Regions from separate parts of the Neobacillus sp. D3-1R genome, predicted to be linked through region 2. Evidence: a T-box and tRNA genes for the amino acid it is inferred to sense, from the RefSeq annotation. Region 2 holds a T-box; the other regions hold tRNA genes.
What was found. A T-box is a leader RNA that pairs with one kind of tRNA and senses whether it is charged. The one in region 2 lies ahead of alaS (alanine--tRNA ligase), so its partner is inferred to be a tRNA-Ala.
Positions count from the first base shown of each region.

Region 1: it encodes a tRNA-Ala, which carries the amino acid that the T-box ahead of alaS (alanine--tRNA ligase) is inferred to sense. The anticodon was not compared.
Region 3: it encodes a tRNA-Ala, which carries the amino acid that the T-box ahead of alaS (alanine--tRNA ligase) is inferred to sense. The anticodon was not compared.

Region 1 covers NZ_CP197471.1:4,476,661-4,483,900, forward strand. Annotated here, with positions in the region: gene gyrA (DNA gyrase subunit A) at 1-18, shown strand, start outside; gene ACSBPO_RS22500 (HD-GYP domain-containing protein) at 205-1,293, shown strand; rRNA gene ACSBPO_RS22505 (16S ribosomal RNA) at 1,684-3,233, shown strand; tRNA gene ACSBPO_RS22510 (tRNA-Ile) at 3,366-3,442, shown strand; tRNA gene ACSBPO_RS22515 (tRNA-Ala) at 3,461-3,536, shown strand; rRNA gene ACSBPO_RS22520 (23S ribosomal RNA) at 3,672-6,609, shown strand; rRNA gene rrf (5S ribosomal RNA) at 6,726-6,841, shown strand; gene ACSBPO_RS22530 (hypothetical protein) at 7,042-7,170, shown strand.
Region 2 covers NZ_CP197471.1:3,169,514-3,176,753, forward strand. Annotated here, with positions in the region: gene ACSBPO_RS16355 (IreB family regulatory phosphoprotein) at 1-230, opposite strand, end outside; gene alaS (alanine--tRNA ligase) at 325-2,958, opposite strand; T-box leader at 3,012-3,221, opposite strand; gene ACSBPO_RS16365 (AI-2E family transporter) at 3,276-4,355, opposite strand; gene ACSBPO_RS16370 (YrzQ family protein) at 4,908-5,039, opposite strand; gene ACSBPO_RS16375 (hypothetical protein) at 5,064-5,252, opposite strand; gene ACSBPO_RS16380 (PRC-barrel domain-containing protein) at 5,270-5,740, opposite strand; gene recD2 (SF1B family DNA helicase RecD2) at 5,768-7,240, opposite strand, start outside.
Region 3 covers NZ_CP197471.1:4,500,142-4,507,381, reverse strand. Annotated here, with positions in the region: gene hemG (protoporphyrinogen oxidase) at 1-1,148, opposite strand, end outside; gene ACSBPO_RS22650 (sigma factor G inhibitor Gin) at 1,463-1,681, opposite strand; rRNA gene rrf (5S ribosomal RNA) at 1,923-2,038, opposite strand; rRNA gene ACSBPO_RS22640 (23S ribosomal RNA) at 2,155-5,092, opposite strand; tRNA gene ACSBPO_RS22635 (tRNA-Ala) at 5,227-5,302, opposite strand; tRNA gene ACSBPO_RS22630 (tRNA-Ile) at 5,322-5,398, opposite strand; rRNA gene ACSBPO_RS22625 (16S ribosomal RNA) at 5,506-7,055, opposite strand.

The DNA.
Region 1 (7,240 bases), 1.3 Mb from region 2:
GATACCGATACAGAGTAAAAGGAAGAGGAGCATAAATAACGTGCTCCTCTTTTTTTTGTGCTTAATCTCTACTATGTTCAATTTTTGAAAAATAAGGTAAAATGATAGGGAATTAGATTGACTTAACCTCTATTAAAACAGCGAGAGAGAGTCTGTTATTTTATATAAAAGGAAGAATTAAGTTTTAGTTATGAGGTGGAGGATTTGCGGGTTAAAGTATCGGAACTGCAGGAAGGCTGTATTTTGACTAAAGATATATTTTGTTGGACCAACAAACCAATTGTAGCCAAAAAAACAGTCTTAACAAAGGAAATGATAGAAGTTTTACAAGCCTTCTTAATAAAAGATGTAACGGTAGAAAAAACACTAGTAAATGGTATGCCTTTTATTCCAACAGAAATAATAGAAGATGAAAAAGCAAATACAACAGATAAAACTGAAAAAGTAATGAAAGGTTTTGTTGACCTTTATTTAGAGGCTGTTCAGGACTACAAAAAGGAATTTACTTCATGGCAGTCAGGGATGCCTATTAAAATAGGACCTATTCGTGCTCTATTATTACCTTTACTAGAAAAATTAGAGGAATCTCCTTCCGAAATTTTTGACCTCCATCACCTTTCCAGAAAAGATGATTATCTCTATCATCATGCAGTAACAGTTGGATTATTAAGTGGATTTATTGGAAAAAAACTTAACTACCCTAAAGGTGATTGGGTGCAAATTGCGTTAGCTGGCTGCTTAGCCGATTGCGGTATGGCAAAGGTGAATCCAACCATCCTACATAAAAAAACATCCTTATTAGCCCATGAATATGAAGATGTAAAAAAACATCCCGTATACAGTTATAAATTGGTACAAAGTATTCCAGCATTAAGGAATGAAGCCAAAATTGCAATCCTTCAACATCATGAAAGAATTGATGGAAGTGGTTACCCGTTGGGAGATTCAAACCAAAAGATACATCCGTTTGCCAAAATTATTGCAGTGGCTGATATGTTCCATGCAATGACAGCGGAAAGAGTCTATAAAGGAAAACAATCACCATTTAAGGTCCTAGAAATGATTTTACAAGACAGTTTTGGGAAATTTGATGTAAGTGTTGTGAATGTATTAAGTTCTGCGTTAATGAATTTTTCTAATGGAAGTAAAGTAAAGCTTTCAGATGGGCAATTAGCAGAGATTGTATTTATTGATCAACAAAATCCTACTCGTCCGTTAGTAAAATTAATGGATAGCAATGAAATGATTCATTTAGAGAAAAATAGACACTTGTATATTGAAGAAATTCAATAATATTATTTTAGTAAAATAGTTATATCGAATATAAAAATAAAAGATTAAGATGCTGTCCATTTGTGCGGTTGAGGCATAGATGGACAACCGCATACAACTAAATCAATTTGCAAACCATTAAAACTAGATTTTTTCGTTTTATTACTTGTATTTATAAAGTTAGCCTGATATAATAATTCAAGTCGACACGAATTGAACATTAAGTAATAAAAAAACGTAAAAAGTGTTGACGTAAGATTAACAAAATGTTATATTAATAAAGTCGCTTCTGAGCGATTAATGAATTGTTCTTTGAAAACTAAACAACCAAACATTAACAAAGGTAAGGCTTCTATTATAGAAGTTTTTTAAAAAAAGCCAGAGTAAACTTTATGAGCTATATCAAACACTTTATTGGAGAGTTTGATCCTGGCTCAGGACGAACGCTGGCGGCGTGCCTAATACATGCAAGTCGAGCGAATCTTTAGGAGCTTGCTCCTAAAGGTTAGCGGCGGACGGGTGAGTAACACGTGGGCAACCTGCCTGTAAGACTGGGATAACTTCGGGAAACCGGAGCTAATACCGGATAATCCTTTTCCTCACATGAGGAAAAGCTGAAAGACGGTTTCGGCTGTCACTTACAGATGGGCCCGCGGCGCATTAGCTAGTTGGTGAGGTAACGGCTCACCAAGGCGACGATGCGTAGCCGACCTGAGAGGGTGATCGGCCACACTGGGACTGAGACACGGCCCAGACTCCTACGGGAGGCAGCAGTAGGGAATCTTCCGCAATGGACGAAAGTCTGACGGAGCAACGCCGCGTGAACGATGAAGGCCTTCGGGTCGTAAAGTTCTGTTGTTAGGGAAGAACAAGTACCGGAGTAACTGCCGGTACCTTGACGGTACCTAACCAGAAAGCCACGGCTAACTACGTGCCAGCAGCCGCGGTAATACGTAGGTGGCAAGCGTTGTCCGGAATTATTGGGCGTAAAGCGCGCGCAGGCGGTCCTTTAAGTCTGATGTGAAAGCCCACGGCTCAACCGTGGAGGGTCATTGGAAACTGGGGGACTTGAGTACAGAAGAGGAAAGTGGAATTCCACGTGTAGCGGTGAAATGCGTAGAGATGTGGAGGAACACCAGTGGCGAAGGCGACTTTCTGGTCTGTAACTGACGCTGAGGCGCGAAAGCGTGGGGAGCAAACAGGATTAGATACCCTGGTAGTCCACGCCGTAAACGATGAGTGCTAAGTGTTAGAGGGTTTCCGCCCTTTAGTGCTGCAGCTAACGCATTAAGCACTCCGCCTGGGGAGTACGGTCGCAAGACTGAAACTCAAAGGAATTGACGGGGGCCCGCACAAGCGGTGGAGCATGTGGTTTAATTCGAAGCAACGCGAAGAACCTTACCAGGTCTTGACATCCTCTGACAACCCTAGAGATAGGGCTTTCCCCTTCGGGGGACAGAGTGACAGGTGGTGCATGGTTGTCGTCAGCTCGTGTCGTGAGATGTTGGGTTAAGTCCCGCAACGAGCGCAACCCTTGATCTTAGTTGCCAGCATTTAGTTGGGCACTCTAAGGTGACTGCCGGTGACAAACCGGAGGAAGGTGGGGATGACGTCAAATCATCATGCCCCTTATGACCTGGGCTACACACGTGCTACAATGGATGGTACAAAGGGCTGCAAGACCGCGAGGTTAAGCGAATCCCATAAAACCATTCTCAGTTCGGATTGCAGGCTGCAACTCGCCTGCATGAAGCTGGAATCGCTAGTAATCGCGGATCAGCATGCCGCGGTGAATACGTTCCCGGGCCTTGTACACACCGCCCGTCACACCACGAGAGTTTGTAACACCCGAAGTCGGTGGGGTAACCGTAAGGAGCCAGCCGCCTAAGGTGGGACAGATGATTGGGGTGAAGTCGTAACAAGGTAGCCGTATCGGAAGGTGCGGCTGGATCACCTCCTTTCTAAGGAATATAAGTGACCGAGTAAAAATGAATATTTTTATTATTGGTCACAAAAAAACATTAAAATCTTTGGTGTTAATCGTTTGGTGTTTAGTTTTGAAAGAGCAATCTTTCATCATTTGATGGTATTGGGGGCCTATAGCTCAGCTGGTTAGAGCGCACGCCTGATAAGCGTGAGGTCGATGGTTCGAGTCCATTTAGGCCCACCATCTTTATTAACTTTATATGGGGTCTTAGCTCAGCTGGGAGAGCGCCTGCCTTGCACGCAGGAGGTCAGGGGTTCGATCCCCCTAGACTCCACCATTTTTTTTACGTGAGTAAAAAAATCATTTCCTTGTTCCTTGAAAACTAGATAATCGTATAGAAGAAACCAAGTAAAAACCGAGTAATTGCCATTTTAGTTTCTCTCTTATTTTATAGTAAGAGAATTAACCTTTAGGTTAAGTTAATAAGGGCGCACGGTGGATGCCTTGGCACTAGGAGCCGATGAAGGACGGGACTAACGCCGATATGCTCCGGGGAGCTGTAAGTAAGCTTTGATCCGGAGATTTCCGAATGGGGAAACCCACTGCTCGTAATGGAGTAGTATCTTTACCTGAATACATAGGGTACTGATGGCATACCCGGGGAACTGAAACATCTAAGTACCCGGAGGAAGAGAAAGCAAACGCGATTCCCTGAGTAGCGGCGAGCGAAACGGGACATAGCCCAAACCAAGAGGCTTGCCTCTTGGGGTTGTAGGACACTCAACATGGAGTTACAAAGGAACGGGGTAGATGAACAGATCTGGAAAGATCGGTCAGAGAAGGTAAAAACCCTGTAGTCGAAACTTCGTTCCCTCCTGAGTGGATCCTGAGTACGGCCGGACACGAGAAATCCGGTCGGAAGCAGGGAGGACCATCTCCCAAGGCTAAATACTACCTAGTGACCGATAGTGAACCAGTACCGTGAGGGAAAGGTGAAAAGCACCCCGGAAGGGGAGTGAAAAAGATCCTGAAACCGTGTGCCTACAAGTAGTTAGAGCCCGTTAATGGGTGATAGCGTGCCTTTTGTAGAATGAACCGGCGAGTTACGATTACATGCAAGGTTAAGTTGATAAGACGGAGCCGCAGCGAAAGCGAGTCTGAATAGGGCGAATGAGTATGTGGTCGTAGACCCGAAACCAGGTGATCTACCCATGTCCAGGGTGAAGTCCAGGTAACACTGGATGGAGGCCCGAACCCACGCACGTTGAAAAGTGCGGGGATGAGGTGTGGGTAGCGGAGAAATTCCAATCGAACTTGGAGATAGCTGGTTCTCTCCGAAATAGCTTTAGGGCTAGCCTCACGTAGTAAGAGTCTTGGAGGTAGAGCACTGTTTGGACTAGGGGCCCTCATCGGGTTACCGAATTCAGACAAACTCCGAATGCCAAAGACTTATCCGTGGGAGTCAGACTGCGAGTGATAAGATCCGTAGTCAAAAGGGAAACAGCCCAGACCACCAGCTAAGGTCCCAAAGTTTACGTTAAGTGGAAAAGGATGTGGAGTTGCTTAGACAACCAGGATGTTGGCTTAGAAGCAGCCACCATTTAAAGAGTGCGTAATAGCTCACTGGTCGAGTGACTCTGCGCCGAAAATGTACCGGGGCTAAACGTAACACCGAAGCTGTGGATTGACACCGCAAAAGTGTCAGTGGTAGGAGAGCGTTCTAAGGGCGTTGAAGCTAGACCGTAAGGACTGGTGGAGCGCTTAGAAGTGAGAATGCCGGTATGAGTAGCGAAAGATGGGTGAGAATCCCATCCACCGTATGCCTAAGGTTTCCTGAGGAAGGCTCGTCCGCTCAGGGTTAGTCGGGACCTAAGCCGAGGCCGAAAGGCGTAGGCGATGGATAACAGGTTGATATTCCTGTACCACCTCTTTATCGTTTGAGCAATGGGGGGACGCAGAAGGATAGGGTAAGCGCACTGTTGGATATGTGCGTCTAAGCAGTTAGGCTGGTAACGAGGCAAATCCCGTTACCGTGAAGGCTGAGCTGTGATAGCGAGGGAAATATAGTACCGAAGTTCCTGATTCCACGCTGCCAAGAAAAGCCTCTAGCGAGATAAAAGGTGCCCGTACCGCAAACCGACACAGGTAGGCGAGGAGAGAATCCTAAGGTGTGCGAGAGAACTCTCGTTAAGGAACTCGGCAAAATGACCCCGTAACTTCGGGAGAAGGGGTGCTTTTTGGGGTGAATAGCCTCGAAAAGCCGCAGTGAATAGGCCCAGGCGACTGTTTAGCAAAAACACAGGTCTCTGCGAAGCCGTAAGGCGAAGTATAGGGGCTGACGCCTGCCCGGTGCTGGAAGGTTAAGAGGAGGGGTTAGCGCAAGCGAAGCTCTGAATCGAAGCCCCAGTAAACGGCGGCCGTAACTATAACGGTCCTAAGGTAGCGAAATTCCTTGTCGGGTAAGTTCCGACCCGCACGAAAGGCGTAACGATCTGGGCACTGTCTCAACGAGAGACTCGGTGAAATTATAGTACCTGTGAAGATGCAGGTTACCCGCGACAGGACGGAAAGACCCCGTGGAGCTTTACTGTAGCCTGATATTGAATTTTGGTACAGCTTGTACAGGATAGGTAGGAGCCTGAGAAGCCGGAGCGCCAGCTTCGGTGGAGGCGTCGGTGGGATACTACCCTGGCTGTATTGAAATTCTAACCCGCACCCCTCTATCGGGGTGGGAGACAGTGTCAGGTGGGCAGTTTGACTGGGGCGGTCGCCTCCTAAAGAGTAACGGAGGCGCCCAAAGGTTCCCTCAGAATGGTTGGAAATCATTCGTAGAGTGTAAAGGCACAAGGGAGCTTGACTGCGAGACCTACAAGTCGAGCAGGGACGAAAGTCGGGCTTAGTGATCCGGTGGTTCCGCATGGAAGGGCCATCGCTCAACGGATAAAAGCTACCCCGGGGATAACAGGCTTATCTCCCCCAAGAGTCCACATCGACGGGGAGGTTTGGCACCTCGATGTCGGCTCATCGCATCCTGGGGCTGTAGTCGGTCCCAAGGGTTGGGCTGTTCGCCCATTAAAGCGGTACGCGAGCTGGGTTCAGAACGTCGTGAGACAGTTCGGTCCCTATCCGTCGTGGGCGTAGGAAATTTGAGAGGAGCTGTCCTTAGTACGAGAGGACCGGGATGGACGCACCGCTGGTGTACCAGTTGTCTTGCCAAAGGCATCGCTGGGTAGCTATGTGCGGACGGGATAAGTGCTGAAAGCATCTAAGCATGAAGCCCCCCTCAAGATGAGATTTCCCATAGCGTAAGCTAGTAAGAACCCTGAAAGATGATCAGGTTGATAGGTCAGAGGTGGAAGCGCGGTGACGTGTGGAGCTGACTGATACTAATCGTTCGAGGACTTAACCAAAACATTTGGATATCCAAATAAGGCAAACTTGTTTTTACTTCTTCTAATACATTATCTAGTTTTGAGGGAACAAGACTTTTTCACGTAAGTGAAAAGAGTTTACCTCAACAAAATAGTCTGGTGGCGATGGCGAGAAGGTCACACCCGTTCCCATACCGAACACGGAAGTTAAGCTTCTCAGCGCCGATGGTAGTTGGAGGATTCCTCCTGTGAGAGTAGGACGTCGCCAGGCAAATTAGAACAACCTACAAGGGTTGTTTTTTTTGTCTCTAAAAATAGAAATCTAGTAAAAAATAAAAACAACCCCCATAAGAAAAGATAATAAGACGAACCTTATAGTAGATTAAAATTTTGTATTTTTTACCACATCTCTTTTCTGTTTAGAATCAAAGAAATAGGGTAAATAATAAACAAATATAAGGAGGTTTTATAATGGATTTAGTAAAATTAGATATTGATCAATTATTAGAACTTACCTCCTATTCATTGGACGAAGATTATCAATTCAAACTAAAAAAAGTCGAAATTGATAAGTTATTAGAAAAAACACAGGACTGGTAAATTTATTCATGGCAACAAGCTCCATTTATTAGGAGCTTGTTTTTATTTTGCTTTTTGAATTGAAAGAGGG
Region 2 (7,240 bases):
AGTTCCTCGATGATTTCATCTCTTTCCAGTTTACGAATAATATTTCTCGCATCCTGATGTCTCGGGATATAGGCAGGGTCACCTGATAATAAATAACCTACAATTTGATTAATAGGATTATATCCTTTTTCATGAAGAGCTTCATACACTTTCAATAATACCTCATTTACATCATGTTCATACGGCTCTTCTTGAAAATTAAATCTCATCGTTTTATCAAATGAGCTCATTATTAGCACCTCGCTTTTTTTATGGCAGCGATACTGTTGATACATTTGTTAATTGTTACCTATATTCTACACTAGTTTGTCCCAATGTTAAACTTTAAACGGTTTGAAGCATTTCTTCAACATAATTTAAAGCACTTTCTAACTTATTAGGATCTTTACCACCAGCTTGAGCCATATCTGGACGGCCACCACCACTACCGTCACAACGTAAGGCAACCTCTTTTACAATTTTTCCTGCGTGGTAGCCTTTATCAAGTAAATCGTTTGTCACTGCAGCAATTAATTGTACCTTACCTTCTGTACCAGTTCCAAGTACGATGACCCCAGATTGTAATTTTTGTTTTAAATCATCTGCCATATTTCGCAAATTATTCATATCTGTAGCCTGAACTTTAGCAACTAAAACTTTCACACCATTAATTTCTTTGACTTTAGAAACAAGATTCCCAGCTTCAATGTTGCCCAATTTGGTCGCAAGTGATTCATTGTCTCGCTGTAATTGTTTCATTTCTCCTAAAAGTGTATCTACACGTGTTAAAACATCTTTAGGATTTGATTTTAATTTTTCAGCTACTTCTTTTAAAAGACTTACTTGAGAATTTAAAAGCTTATAAGCTTCCTCACCTGTAACAGCTTCAATTCTTCTTGTTCCAGCTCCAATTCCGCCTTCAGAAACAATTTTAAATAAGCCAATCACTGATGTATTTGGTACATGGCATCCTCCGCAAAGCTCAATACTATAGTCAGCAACTTGAACCACACGAACGATATCACCGTATTTTTCACCGAATAAAGCCATAGCTCCCATTTGCTTCGCTTCATTGATTTTCTTATTGTCAATTTTGACCGAGATACTCTTCCAAATTTGTTCATTTACGATTCTTTCAATTTGCTCTAATTCATGCGGTTGAATTTGACCAAAGTGAGAAAAATCAAAGCGTAAACGGTCAGGTTCAACAAGGGATCCGGCCTGATTTACATGCTCTCCTAATACATCTTTTAATGCTCTGTGTAATAAATGAGTTGCCGTGTGGTTTTTAATAATCTTTCCGCGATTTTCTTCATTCACTTTTGCTTCCACTTGTTGATTTACTTTTAACGTACCTTGTTCAACGATGGCAGAATGTAGGTTTTGACCATTAGGAGCTTTTTGAACATCTTTAATGGAGACCTTTAACCCAGCTGCTTCAAGAGTTCCTTTATCTGCAATTTGTCCACCACTTTCAGCATAAAATGGAGTTACATCCAGCATTAATTGAACTTCTTCCCCTTGTTGAGCTTGTTCAATTGGTTGACCATCTTTTAATAAAACAGTCACAACAGTACTAGTTTGTAATTGATCGTAACCAACAAACTTACTTGCAGTCGTAATTTCCCCTAACACTCCGCCTTGAACCTGCATGGAATCAACATCTTGACGAGCAGCACGCGCACGTTCACGCTGAAGCTCCATTTCCTTCTCAAAGCCTTCGTGATCAACTTTCATTCCTTCTTCTTCTGCGTACTCTTCTGTTAATTCCACAGGGAATCCATACGTATCGTATAAACGGAAAACGTCTTCACCTGAAATGAAGTTACTGCCTTTTGCTTTTTCCTTTTTGATCACACTAGATAAAATAGCTAGACCATCATGAAGAGTTTCATGGAAACGCTCTTCTTCGTTTTTCATTACTTTTTGAATAAACTCTTCTTTCTCTTTCACTTGAGGATAAAAATCCTGCATGATTTCACCAACAACAGGAACAAGTTCATACATAAAAGGACGGTTAATATTAATTTGTTTAGCGTAACGAACAGCACGGCGCAGTAACCGACGTAAAACATATCCACGACCTTCGTTTGAAGGAAGAGCACCGTCACCAACAGCAAATGCAACCGTACGAATATGGTCGGCAATTACTTTAAAGGCAACGTCCTTCTCTTTATCTGTACGATATTTTACACCTGAGATTTCTTCTGTAGCATTGATGATTGGCATAAACAGGTCAGTGTCAAAGTTTGTTGGCACATTTTGAACAACGGAAGCCATACGCTCAAGGCCCATACCAGTATCAATATTTTTCTTAGGAAGTGGAGTATACGTTCCGTCTGGATTATGGTTAAATTCTGAGAAAACTAGGTTCCAAACCTCTAAATAACGTTCATTTTCTCCGCCTGGATATAATTCTAAATCACTTAAATCATTACCGTATTCTTCCCCACGGTCATAGAAAATTTCTGTATTTGGACCACTCGGGCCTTCACCGATATCCCAGAAGTTTCCTTCGAGACGAATAATTCTTTCTTCTGGCACCCCAATTTTATTTTTCCAAAGCTCAAATGCTTCTTCATCCTCGGGATGGATCGTAACGGATAACTTTTCTTTTTCAAAACCAATCCACTTTTCACTTGTCAAGAACTCCCAAGCAAAATCAATTGCCTCTTCTTTAAAGTAATCACCGATAGAGAAATTCCCTAACATTTCAAAGAAAGTATGATGACGAGCTGTTTTTCCTACATTTTCAATATCATTGGTACGAATGGATTTCTGTGCATTTGTAATTCTAGGGTTATCCGGAATAACACGGCCATCAAAGTATTTTTTCAACGTTGCTACTCCACTATTAATCCAAAGCAACGACGGGTCATCATGAGGTACTAATGGTGCACTTGGTTCAACAGAATGTCCTTTTTCTTTAAAAAACTCTAAAAATAAACTACGGATTTGCGATCCAGTTAAATTTTTCATCCTAATTTCCTCCTAATATTTTTTTGAGAATACAAAAAAGCCCTCATCCCCAAAACAGGGACGAGAGCATGCCTCGCGGTACCACCCTGATTATGAATGAAGAATCCTTCATTCATCTCTCAGCTCCTTAACGCGGAAAACGGCAGGGATTAGCTGCATTCCGGACTAGCTTTCTGTCATCCTTCATTTAGAACTTCTTTCAGCCTGGGAAGTTCCTCTCTTTTAAATGGACTATAACATACTTGATCCTTCTACATTTTTTCCTATAATTCTTCTTTATAGCCGAATTATATCTACTGAAAAAAGCTTTGTCAATGTCACGAGTTATCAATCGCATCATTCTTTTTGATAAAATGATTCCTAGCATGTAAAATGGCCACTTTTAACACGGCTAATATTGGAACAGCTAAAATAAGGCCAACCACTCCGCCAACCTCGCCACCTGCCAGCAATGCTAGCATGATCATTAGTGGATGCATATGTAAACTCTTCCCTACAATTAATGGTGAAAGTATATTTCCCTCTAAAAATTGCAGAACTAGAATAATAATTAGCACAAAAATAATCATTTTTACGGAGATGGTTGCGGCTATAATCACGGCAGGAATCGCACCAATGACAGGCCCGAAATACGGAATAACATTGGTTACCCCAATAATAAACCCTAATAATAATGGGTATTTCATTTTTACAAACCAAAACAAAATAGCAGAAACCACACCAATTACGATACAAACTAGAAGTTGTCCTCGTATATAACTTCCTAACGATTCATTTACATCTCTTAAAAAAAGCACACCTTGTTTTCGCCATTTTCGAGGTGTTATATACCACGCAGCTTTTTTCAACGTATTAATATCCTTTAACATATAAAAGGCAATAAACGGGATGATGGCAAGTACAAAAATCGAATTAAATACATTCACCATACCACTTAAAACGAGACTTAAAATACCTTCTACTCGCTTTTCAAGCGCGATAATACCAGTTTCAATTCTTTCATGGATTCCTAGTGGCCAATGAGCAGTCTGTTTTTCGATTACATTATTCCAGCTTCGGTATTGATTCGCAAATTTGGGAGCGCTCTCAGATAAGTCTCTTAGCTGAGTAATAAAAGCAGGAACCCCTAAATATAGGGCATACCCCACCCCACCAAAAAAAAGGCTATATATGATAATAACGGCTAAACCGCGGTGAAGACCCATCTCATGGATTCTTTCAACAAGTGGATGTAATAAATACGTGATAAGAGCGGCAATGATAAAGGGAAAAAGTACGGTAAAAATGAGTTCCACAATCGGTAGCCATACCATTTCAATCTTTAAAAAAACATATAAAACCACAAAAAGTAAAAGGAGAAAACCTAATCTGTAATACCATTTCATCTGAATATTCAATTCGTCTCCCTCCTTTTCCATAGTTTGAATCAGGAGGGTGGAAATATTCATTAAGTTCGGAAGTAAACTTGCAGGGAGCTTTTAGAAACATTAAGCGGGATTTTTTAACTCGAGCATATATCCCTGAAGGTCGAGCATAAATTTTTTAACTCGAGCATTTCTCCCTGAAAGTCGAGCATATATTTTTAAACTCGAGCATTTCTCCCCGAAGGTCGAGCATATATTTTTTAACTCGAGCATTTCTCCCTGAAAGTCGAGCATATTTTTTTAAACTCGAGCATTTCTCCCCGAAAGTCGAGCATATATTTTTTAACTCGAGCATTTCCCTTTGAAAGTCGAGCATATATGCAAAAACTTTTATCCTAAACTGAAAAATAGTCTCAAAAAGTCTTATAAATTCATCAATATTTGATTTAAATCCTTAGTTTTATGATGAAATTCAAATAAAATGGCCTATTTTTATAAAAGTTTCCTTCCAATTCATCACAACTTTTTACATTTAACAAAAAAAAGCTAACTAAAAGGACTTCCCCCTTTTAGTCAGCTTTTCCATTAAAACATTTTAGTAATTCTCTTCGTCATTTTGCGCATTTGACGGTTAGACATTAGATTATTTTTTTGTGCATAGTTATAGGCAACCATACCCGCACCAAAAGCAATGGCAGAGGTCAACATTTTATTCATCACGTTTCACCTCTTCTTTAGTTGTTAAACACTATATCGACGATCCTCTTCTTCAAAAAGATCATCTAATGAGCTTAAACTACCGTCTTCTTCCACTTGGTGGGTATGAATCATTCCCTTAGCGATGGATAGCTCTATAAAGCAACTCCAGCAATAAAATTGATTGATTCCGATTTTTCCGATATCCTTGCTTTGACAATTTGGACACTTCATGAAATAGACACCTCACGTTATTTAACCTTCACGATGATGGCATCTTTTCCGATTGCAGGCGAATCAGAGGTTTTTACGACTTGCTTACCTTCGGTTATATCCGAAAAGAAGCCATCCGATATCTCATACCCTACAATGGTGCCCAATTCTTCCAGAAAATAAACATCCTCCAGTATCCCCAGTTTTTGTCCTTCTGAGGTCATCACAATTTTTCCTTGCAGACTGTGCTGGTGATCAAGAGTAAATTCTGGTGTATTTGGCAAAGTTTCAAGTTTATCTTCGTCCTCAATCATGACTCCATCCCAACCAAAGGAAGTCACATCTTGAATATCAATTAAAAGGCTTTTTTTAAAGAGACCACCCTTTTTAATTAGCAAGCCTTTTACCATACCACTACCTGAAATGCTTAAATCACACACTTCACCAATTTTTTTACCTTTTTTCAATTCATAAACTGGAAGCCCTTTTAGTAAAGAAAATGTCCGCAAATAAAATCCCACCTTTGCTGAACACTTTTAGTTTGAGTCAACCTCCAGAAAATCATAAGGGGTAACGTTTTCCATCCCAATCATTGGGTCTACATCCCAAAGCTGTTGTTCAAGAAGTGGAATATCAGGTAATATTTCATTGGTTTGATTGATATCTCCAGGATTAATTTGTTCCTTTAATTTTTCGCATAAAGTGGTATTTCTGTTTTGTTCATCTGTTCGTTCAATACCTATTCTTAAGGCATCTACTTCCCCACAAAGGATAAGGGAACGCTTGCTGCGAGTGATGGCTGTATAAATTAAATTACGGCGCAGCATCCGATAATATCCTCTCGTTATTGGCATAATAACAATGGGATATTCACTACCTTGAGACTTATGTACCGAACAGCAAAAGGCATGAGTAATTTGGTTTAAATCTTGCCTCATATAGGTTACTTCGTTTCCTTCAAATGAAACAAGCAACATGTCTTGTTTTTCTGTATTTTCCTTCGCATAAAAAATGGAAATAACTTCACCTATATCACCATTAAAAACATTACTTTCAGGTTGGTTAACGAGCTGAAGAACCTTATCTCCGATACGAAATTTAACATCTCCAAATAGAAGTTCTTTTCTTGTATTTCCTACATTTGGATTTAGTATTTCCTGTAGTAGTTCATTCAAGCGATCAATCCCAGCAGGCCCTTTATACATAGGAGCGAGAACTTGAACATCCTTTGATGAATACCCTTTTTTCTTAGCATTCTGAACAACCTTTTCTACCACTTCTGCTATTTGACTCATATTACATTGAATAAAGGAACGGTCTGCTTGTGGCTGAAGGATATTACTTGGCAATTTTCCTTTTTTAATTTCATGCGCCAATTCAATGATTGAAGAGCCTTCCGCTTGACGATAGATATCTGTTAACCTTACTGTTGGAATACTTTCGGATTGAAGCAGATCCTTTAAGACTTGACCGGGGCCTACTGACGGAAGTTGGTCTTCATCTCCAACAATAATCACCTGAATATGATCCGGTAAGGCTTTAAAAAGCTGATGGGCTAACCATATATCAACCATTGAAGATTCATCCACAATGAGAATTTTCCCTTCTAATGGGTTATCCTCATTTTTATCAAAACCACCACTGCCATTCCATCCAAGTAAGCGATGTATGGTAACCGCAGGCAACCCGGTAGATTCTGTCATTCTTTTGGCCGCTCTTCCGGTTGGTGCTGTTAATACAAAGGGAAATGGCTCCTCTTTTTTATAATCTTTCGGATTTAACGAACAACCATGCAGTTCTCCATACAGTTCAACAATCCCCTTAATAACTGTCGTTTTACCTGTTCCAGGACCACCGGTTAAAATAAGCATTGGTGACATTAGGGCTGTCTGAATCGCATCCCTTTGGCTACCTGCATATTCAACACCTAGTCTTTCTTCTAGCTTTCCTAATGCTAATAAAAACTCAGATTCAGGAAATTGATCTTTATATTCGGTTTGATCTAAAAT
Region 3 (7,240 bases), 1.3 Mb from region 2:
TCATGAAGTGCTACTTGAAGTAGTTCTTCTTGGCCCATTTGCTGCAATCTCTCATACTCCGCGGAACTGCTTTTATAAAATAATCTCACAAGTAAATTACCACCTGCTGATGTATGGGCCCACTTCCGACTAGTCCACGTACATGCATTACATACTACATCATGACTATTTGCTGTAATAAAACCCGTCCCGTCTGCAGGGAGCATGCTATCAGGAGCATCAAAAGCCATATAAATACTAATGAGAGAACTATTTTTCAACTGAGCAAATTCAGCTTTAACCGTTTGATCATCCAGCAACACCTCTGCAGCTGTATGAGGAATGCTCAAGACTACATAATCCGCTTCGATGAAATCTTGATTATCTAACATGACTTGGTATCGATTAGAGGTCTTTTTAATATTTGTTACCCTTGTATTTTTTAAAATCTCCACATCTTCAAGATTTGCTTCATACGCATCAATAAGTCGACCTAATCCATTCTTAAAGGAGAAAAATTTCTTATCTCCTCCACCTATAAATTTCTTCTTATTTTCCTCAAAGCCTTTCAAAATACTGCCATATTCCTCTTTATATTCAAGGACATAAGGAAGGGTAGACGCGATGGTTAAGTCTTTTAAATCCCCAGAATACACTCCAGAAAGAACGGGAGCTATTTGTTTTTCTACTAATTCTTTGCCAAGAAAATATTCAAGAAAATCACCTATGGAATCATTTTTCGTAAATGTCTCGTTTTTCGTGTAAAAGTCCTTTAATGCCTCTACTTTTCCTTCTGCAGAAACAAGGGTACTCTCAACTAATGATTGCATACTTGCTGGAATTCCAAAAACGGACTCAGTAGGGATTGGCTTAAGCTCACCCTCCGTATAAATAAAGGACCGACCAGTGGCATTGTACACCACTTCTTCTTCTAAACCTAGTTCCTCAATAAAGGACAGCGAATTTGCTTTTCTAGCAACGATCGAATCTGCGCCAGCTTCCATAACAAATCCGTTTGCTTTTTTTGTTCTAATTTTGCCTCCAAGTTCCTCAGAGGCTTCCGTTAAAATTAGGCGGATATCTGACTTATTTTCCTTTTTCCACTTATGTAGCTTGTACATGGCGGATAATCCAGTAACTCCGCCTCCAATAACTAAAATTGTTTTCACTATGTACACCTCAATTTTCGTTCCATTTCATACATTCAAAGTTTACCATATTGCTCTCTTTCAGTGTTTGCACTTTTTCACTGAAAAAAACAATAAATGAAAGTAGGTGCATGTGTTTATAGGACAATAAGAAAAGCGCAAGCGCCTTGATTAGACCCGACAAGCAAATGTTCTCAAGCGTAAGAAGTCTGAACTTTGACTTCTTACGCTTGAGGTTATTTGACCTCGAGGGGCTAGGCGCTGGAGCTAGACAATTTTCGAAGTCCCAAAAAGTTATACTTTCTTACCTATTAAAAAAAGTCCTAAAAAGGACTTTAAGAGAAAATTTCTGGTGTATTTACTTTCTTTAATTGTTTCAAGAAAAATTTATATTTGGGATGATCTGTATCAGTATGAATTAAGTCGTGTTCACAATCAGTACAAATAAATGAAGTATATAAATGAATACCTCTCATCTTCATTTGCTCACAAATCACACATGTTTCCCCAATATGTCTCTCTGTTAATAGCGAACTCAATGACTCCACCTCCATACTTCTTATTCTCTCCAAAGATCTCCATTTGTATGCAATCTTTTGAAAATTCATTTCATAAGTTTAGTTGATTACTATTGTATGATTTAAATGGGCATTAGGTGTATGTCTATTATGGATTTCTTACAGAGATTACTTATCCTTTTTTAGGGATGGATAAAAATTGAAGGATTTTGGGTTTAATCAGGTAGTAAATCCTATAAAACACAAAAGAACAACCCAGTTGGGTTGTTCTTTTGTTGCCTGGCGACGTCCTACTCTCACAGGAGGAATCCTCCAACTACCATCGGCGCTGAGAAGCTTAACTTCCGTGTTCGGTATGGGAACGGGTGTGACCTTCTCGCCATCGCCACCAGACTATTTTGTTGAGGTAAACTCTTTTCACTTACGTGAAAAAGTCTTGTTCCCTCAAAACTAGATAATGTATTAGAAGAAGTAAAAACAAGTTTGCCTTATTTGGATATCCAAATGTTTTGGTTAAGTCCTCGAACGATTAGTATCAGTCAGCTCCACACGTCACCGCGCTTCCACCTCTGACCTATCAACCTGATCATCTTTCAGGGTTCTTACTAGCTTACGCTATGGGAAATCTCATCTTGAGGGGGGCTTCATGCTTAGATGCTTTCAGCACTTATCCCGTCCGCACATAGCTACCCAGCGATGCCTTTGGCAAGACAACTGGTACACCAGCGGTGCGTCCATCCCGGTCCTCTCGTACTAAGGACAGCTCCTCTCAAATTTCCTACGCCCACGACGGATAGGGACCGAACTGTCTCACGACGTTCTGAACCCAGCTCGCGTACCGCTTTAATGGGCGAACAGCCCAACCCTTGGGACCGACTACAGCCCCAGGATGCGATGAGCCGACATCGAGGTGCCAAACCTCCCCGTCGATGTGGACTCTTGGGGGAGATAAGCCTGTTATCCCCGGGGTAGCTTTTATCCGTTGAGCGATGGCCCTTCCATGCGGAACCACCGGATCACTAAGCCCGACTTTCGTCCCTGCTCGACTTGTAGGTCTCGCAGTCAAGCTCCCTTGTGCCTTTACACTCTACGAATGATTTCCAACCATTCTGAGGGAACCTTTGGGCGCCTCCGTTACTCTTTAGGAGGCGACCGCCCCAGTCAAACTGCCCACCTGACACTGTCTCCCACCCCGATAGAGGGGTGCGGGTTAGAATTTCAATACAGCCAGGGTAGTATCCCACCGACGCCTCCACCGAAGCTGGCGCTCCGGCTTCTCAGGCTCCTACCTATCCTGTACAAGCTGTACCAAAATTCAATATCAGGCTACAGTAAAGCTCCACGGGGTCTTTCCGTCCTGTCGCGGGTAACCTGCATCTTCACAGGTACTATAATTTCACCGAGTCTCTCGTTGAGACAGTGCCCAGATCGTTACGCCTTTCGTGCGGGTCGGAACTTACCCGACAAGGAATTTCGCTACCTTAGGACCGTTATAGTTACGGCCGCCGTTTACTGGGGCTTCGATTCAGAGCTTCGCTTGCGCTAACCCCTCCTCTTAACCTTCCAGCACCGGGCAGGCGTCAGCCCCTATACTTCGCCTTACGGCTTCGCAGAGACCTGTGTTTTTGCTAAACAGTCGCCTGGGCCTATTCACTGCGGCTTTTCGAGGCTATTCACCCCAAAAAGCACCCCTTCTCCCGAAGTTACGGGGTCATTTTGCCGAGTTCCTTAACGAGAGTTCTCTCGCACACCTTAGGATTCTCTCCTCGCCTACCTGTGTCGGTTTGCGGTACGGGCACCTTTTATCTCGCTAGAGGCTTTTCTTGGCAGCGTGGAATCAGGAACTTCGGTACTATATTTCCCTCGCTATCACAGCTCAGCCTTCACGGTAACGGGATTTGCCTCGTTACCAGCCTAACTGCTTAGACGCACATATCCAACAGTGCGCTTACCCTATCCTTCTGCGTCCCCCCATTGCTCAAACGATAAAGAGGTGGTACAGGAATATCAACCTGTTATCCATCGCCTACGCCTTTCGGCCTCGGCTTAGGTCCCGACTAACCCTGAGCGGACGAGCCTTCCTCAGGAAACCTTAGGCATACGGTGGATGGGATTCTCACCCATCTTTCGCTACTCATACCGGCATTCTCACTTCTAAGCGCTCCACCAGTCCTTACGGTCTAGCTTCAACGCCCTTAGAACGCTCTCCTACCACTGACACTTTTGCGGTGTCAATCCACAGCTTCGGTGTTACGTTTAGCCCCGGTACATTTTCGGCGCAGAGTCACTCGACCAGTGAGCTATTACGCACTCTTTAAATGGTGGCTGCTTCTAAGCCAACATCCTGGTTGTCTAAGCAACTCCACATCCTTTTCCACTTAACGTAAACTTTGGGACCTTAGCTGGTGGTCTGGGCTGTTTCCCTTTTGACTACGGATCTTATCACTCGCAGTCTGACTCCCACGGATAAGTCTTTGGCATTCGGAGTTTGTCTGAATTCGGTAACCCGATGAGGGCCCCTAGTCCAAACAGTGCTCTACCTCCAAGACTCTTACTACGTGAGGCTAGCCCTAAAGCTATTTCGGAGAGAACCAGCTATCTCCAAGTTCGATTGGAATTTCTCCGCTACCCACACCTCATCCCCGCACTTTTCAACGTGCGTGGGTTCGGGCCTCCATCCAGTGTTACCTGGACTTCACCCTGGACATGGGTAGATCACCTGGTTTCGGGTCTACGACCACATACTCATTCGCCCTATTCAGACTCGCTTTCGCTGCGGCTCCGTCTTATCAACTTAACCTTGCATGTAATCGTAACTCGCCGGTTCATTCTACAAAAGGCACGCTATCACCCATTAACGGGCTCTAACTACTTGTAGGCACACGGTTTCAGGATCTTTTTCACTCCCCTTCCGGGGTGCTTTTCACCTTTCCCTCACGGTACTGGTTCACTATCGGTCACTAGGGAGTATTTAGCCTTGGGAGATGGTCCTCCCTGCTTCCGACCGGATTTCTCGTGTCCGGCCGTACTCAGGATCCACTCAGGAGGGAACGGAGTTTCGACTACAGGGTTTTTACCTTCTCTGACCGATCTTTCCAGATCTGTTCATCTACCCCGTTCCTTTGTAACTCCATGTTGAGTGTCCTACAACCCCAAGAGGCAAGCCTCTTGGTTTGGGCTATGTCCCGTTTCGCTCGCCGCTACTCAGGGAATCGCGTTTGCTTTCTCTTCCTCCGGGTACTTAGATGTTTCAGTTCCCCGGGTATGCCATCAGTACCCTATGTATTCAGGTAAAGATACTACTCCATTACGAGCAGTGGGTTCCCCCATTCGGAAATCTCCGGATCAAAGCTTACTTACAGCTCCCCGGAGCATATCGGCGTTAGTCCCGTCCTTCATCGGCTCCTAGTGCCAAGGCATCCACCGTGCGCCCTTATTAACTTAACCTAAAGGTTAATTCTCTTACTATAAAATAAGAGAGAAACTAAAATGGCAATTACTCGGTTTTTACTTGGTTTCTTCTATACGATTATCTAGTTTTCAAGGAACAAGGAAATGTTTTTTTACTCACGTAAAAAAATTGGTGGAGTCTAGGGGGATCGAACCCCTGACCTCCTGCGTGCAAGGCAGGCGCTCTCCCAGCTGAGCTAAGACCCCATATAAAGTTTAATAAAGATGGTGGGCCTAAATGGACTCGAACCATCGACCTCACGCTTATCAGGCGTGCGCTCTAACCAGCTGAGCTATAGGCCCCCAATACCATCAAATGATGAAAGATTGCTCTTTCAAAACTAAACACCAAACGATTAACACCAAAGATTTTAATATTTTTGTGACCAATGGTCACTTATATTCCTTAGAAAGGAGGTGATCCAGCCGCACCTTCCGATACGGCTACCTTGTTACGACTTCACCCCAATCATCTGTCCCACCTTAGGCGGCTGGCTCCTTACGGTTACCCCACCGACTTCGGGTGTTACAAACTCTCGTGGTGTGACGGGCGGTGTGTACAAGGCCCGGGAACGTATTCACCGCGGCATGCTGATCCGCGATTACTAGCGATTCCAGCTTCATGCAGGCGAGTTGCAGCCTGCAATCCGAACTGAGAATGGTTTTATGGGATTCGCTTAACCTCGCGGTCTTGCAGCCCTTTGTACCATCCATTGTAGCACGTGTGTAGCCCAGGTCATAAGGGGCATGATGATTTGACGTCATCCCCACCTTCCTCCGGTTTGTCACCGGCAGTCACCTTAGAGTGCCCAACTGAATGCTGGCAACTAAGATCAAGGGTTGCGCTCGTTGCGGGACTTAACCCAACATCTCACGACACGAGCTGACGACAACCATGCACCACCTGTCACTCTGTCCCCCGAAGGGGAAAGCCCTATCTCTAGGGTTGTCAGAGGATGTCAAGACCTGGTAAGGTTCTTCGCGTTGCTTCGAATTAAACCACATGCTCCACCGCTTGTGCGGGCCCCCGTCAATTCCTTTGAGTTTCAGTCTTGCGACCGTACTCCCCAGGCGGAGTGCTTAATGCGTTAGCTGCAGCACTAAAGGGCGGAAACCCTCTAACACTTAGCACTCATCGTTTACGGCGTGGACTACCAGGGTATCTAATCCTGTTTGCTCCCCACGCTTTCGCGCCTCAGCGTCAGTTACAGACCAGAAAGTCGCCTTCGCCACTGGTGTTCCTCCACATCTCTACGCATTTCACCGCTACACGTGGAATTCCACTTTCCTCTTCTGTACTCAAGTCCCCCAGTTTCCAATGACCCTCCACGGTTGAGCCGTGGGCTTTCACATCAGACTTAAAGGACCGCCTGCGCGCGCTTTACGCCCAATAATTCCGGACAACGCTTGCCACCTACGTATTACCGCGGCTGCTGGCACGTAGTTAGCCGTGGCTTTCTGGTTAGGTACCGTCAAGGTACCGGCAGTTACTCCGGTACTTGTTCTTCCCTAACAACAGAGCTTTACGACCCGAAGGCCTTCATCGCTCACGCGGCGTTGCTCCGTCAGACTTTCGTCCATTGCGGAAGATTCCCTACTGCTGCCTCCCGTAGGAGTCTGGGCCGTGTCTCAGTCCCAGTGTGGCCGATCACCCTCTCAGGTCGGCTACGCATCGTCGCCTTGGTGAGCCGTTACCTCACCAACTAGCTAATGCGCCGCGGGCCCATCTGTAAGTGACAGCCGAAACCGTCTTTCAGCTTCTCCTCATGTGAGGAAAAGGATTATCCGGTATTAGCTCCGGTTTCCCGAAGTTATCCCAGTCTTACAGGCAGGTTGCCCACGTGTTACTCACCCGTCCGCCGCTAACCTTCAGGAGCAAGCTCCTAAAGATTCGCTCGACTTGCATGTATTAGGCACGCCGCCAGCGTTCGTCCTGAGCCAGGATCAAACTCTCCAATAAAGTGTTTGATATAGCTCATAAAGTTTACTCTGGCTTTTTTTAAAACTTCTATAATAGAAGCCTTACCTTTGTTAATGTTTGGTTGTTTAGTTTTCAAAGAACAATTTGTTAATCGCTCAGAAGCGACTTTATTAATATAACATTTACCTTTTTTAATGTCAACAACTTTTTAAGTTTAATTTACT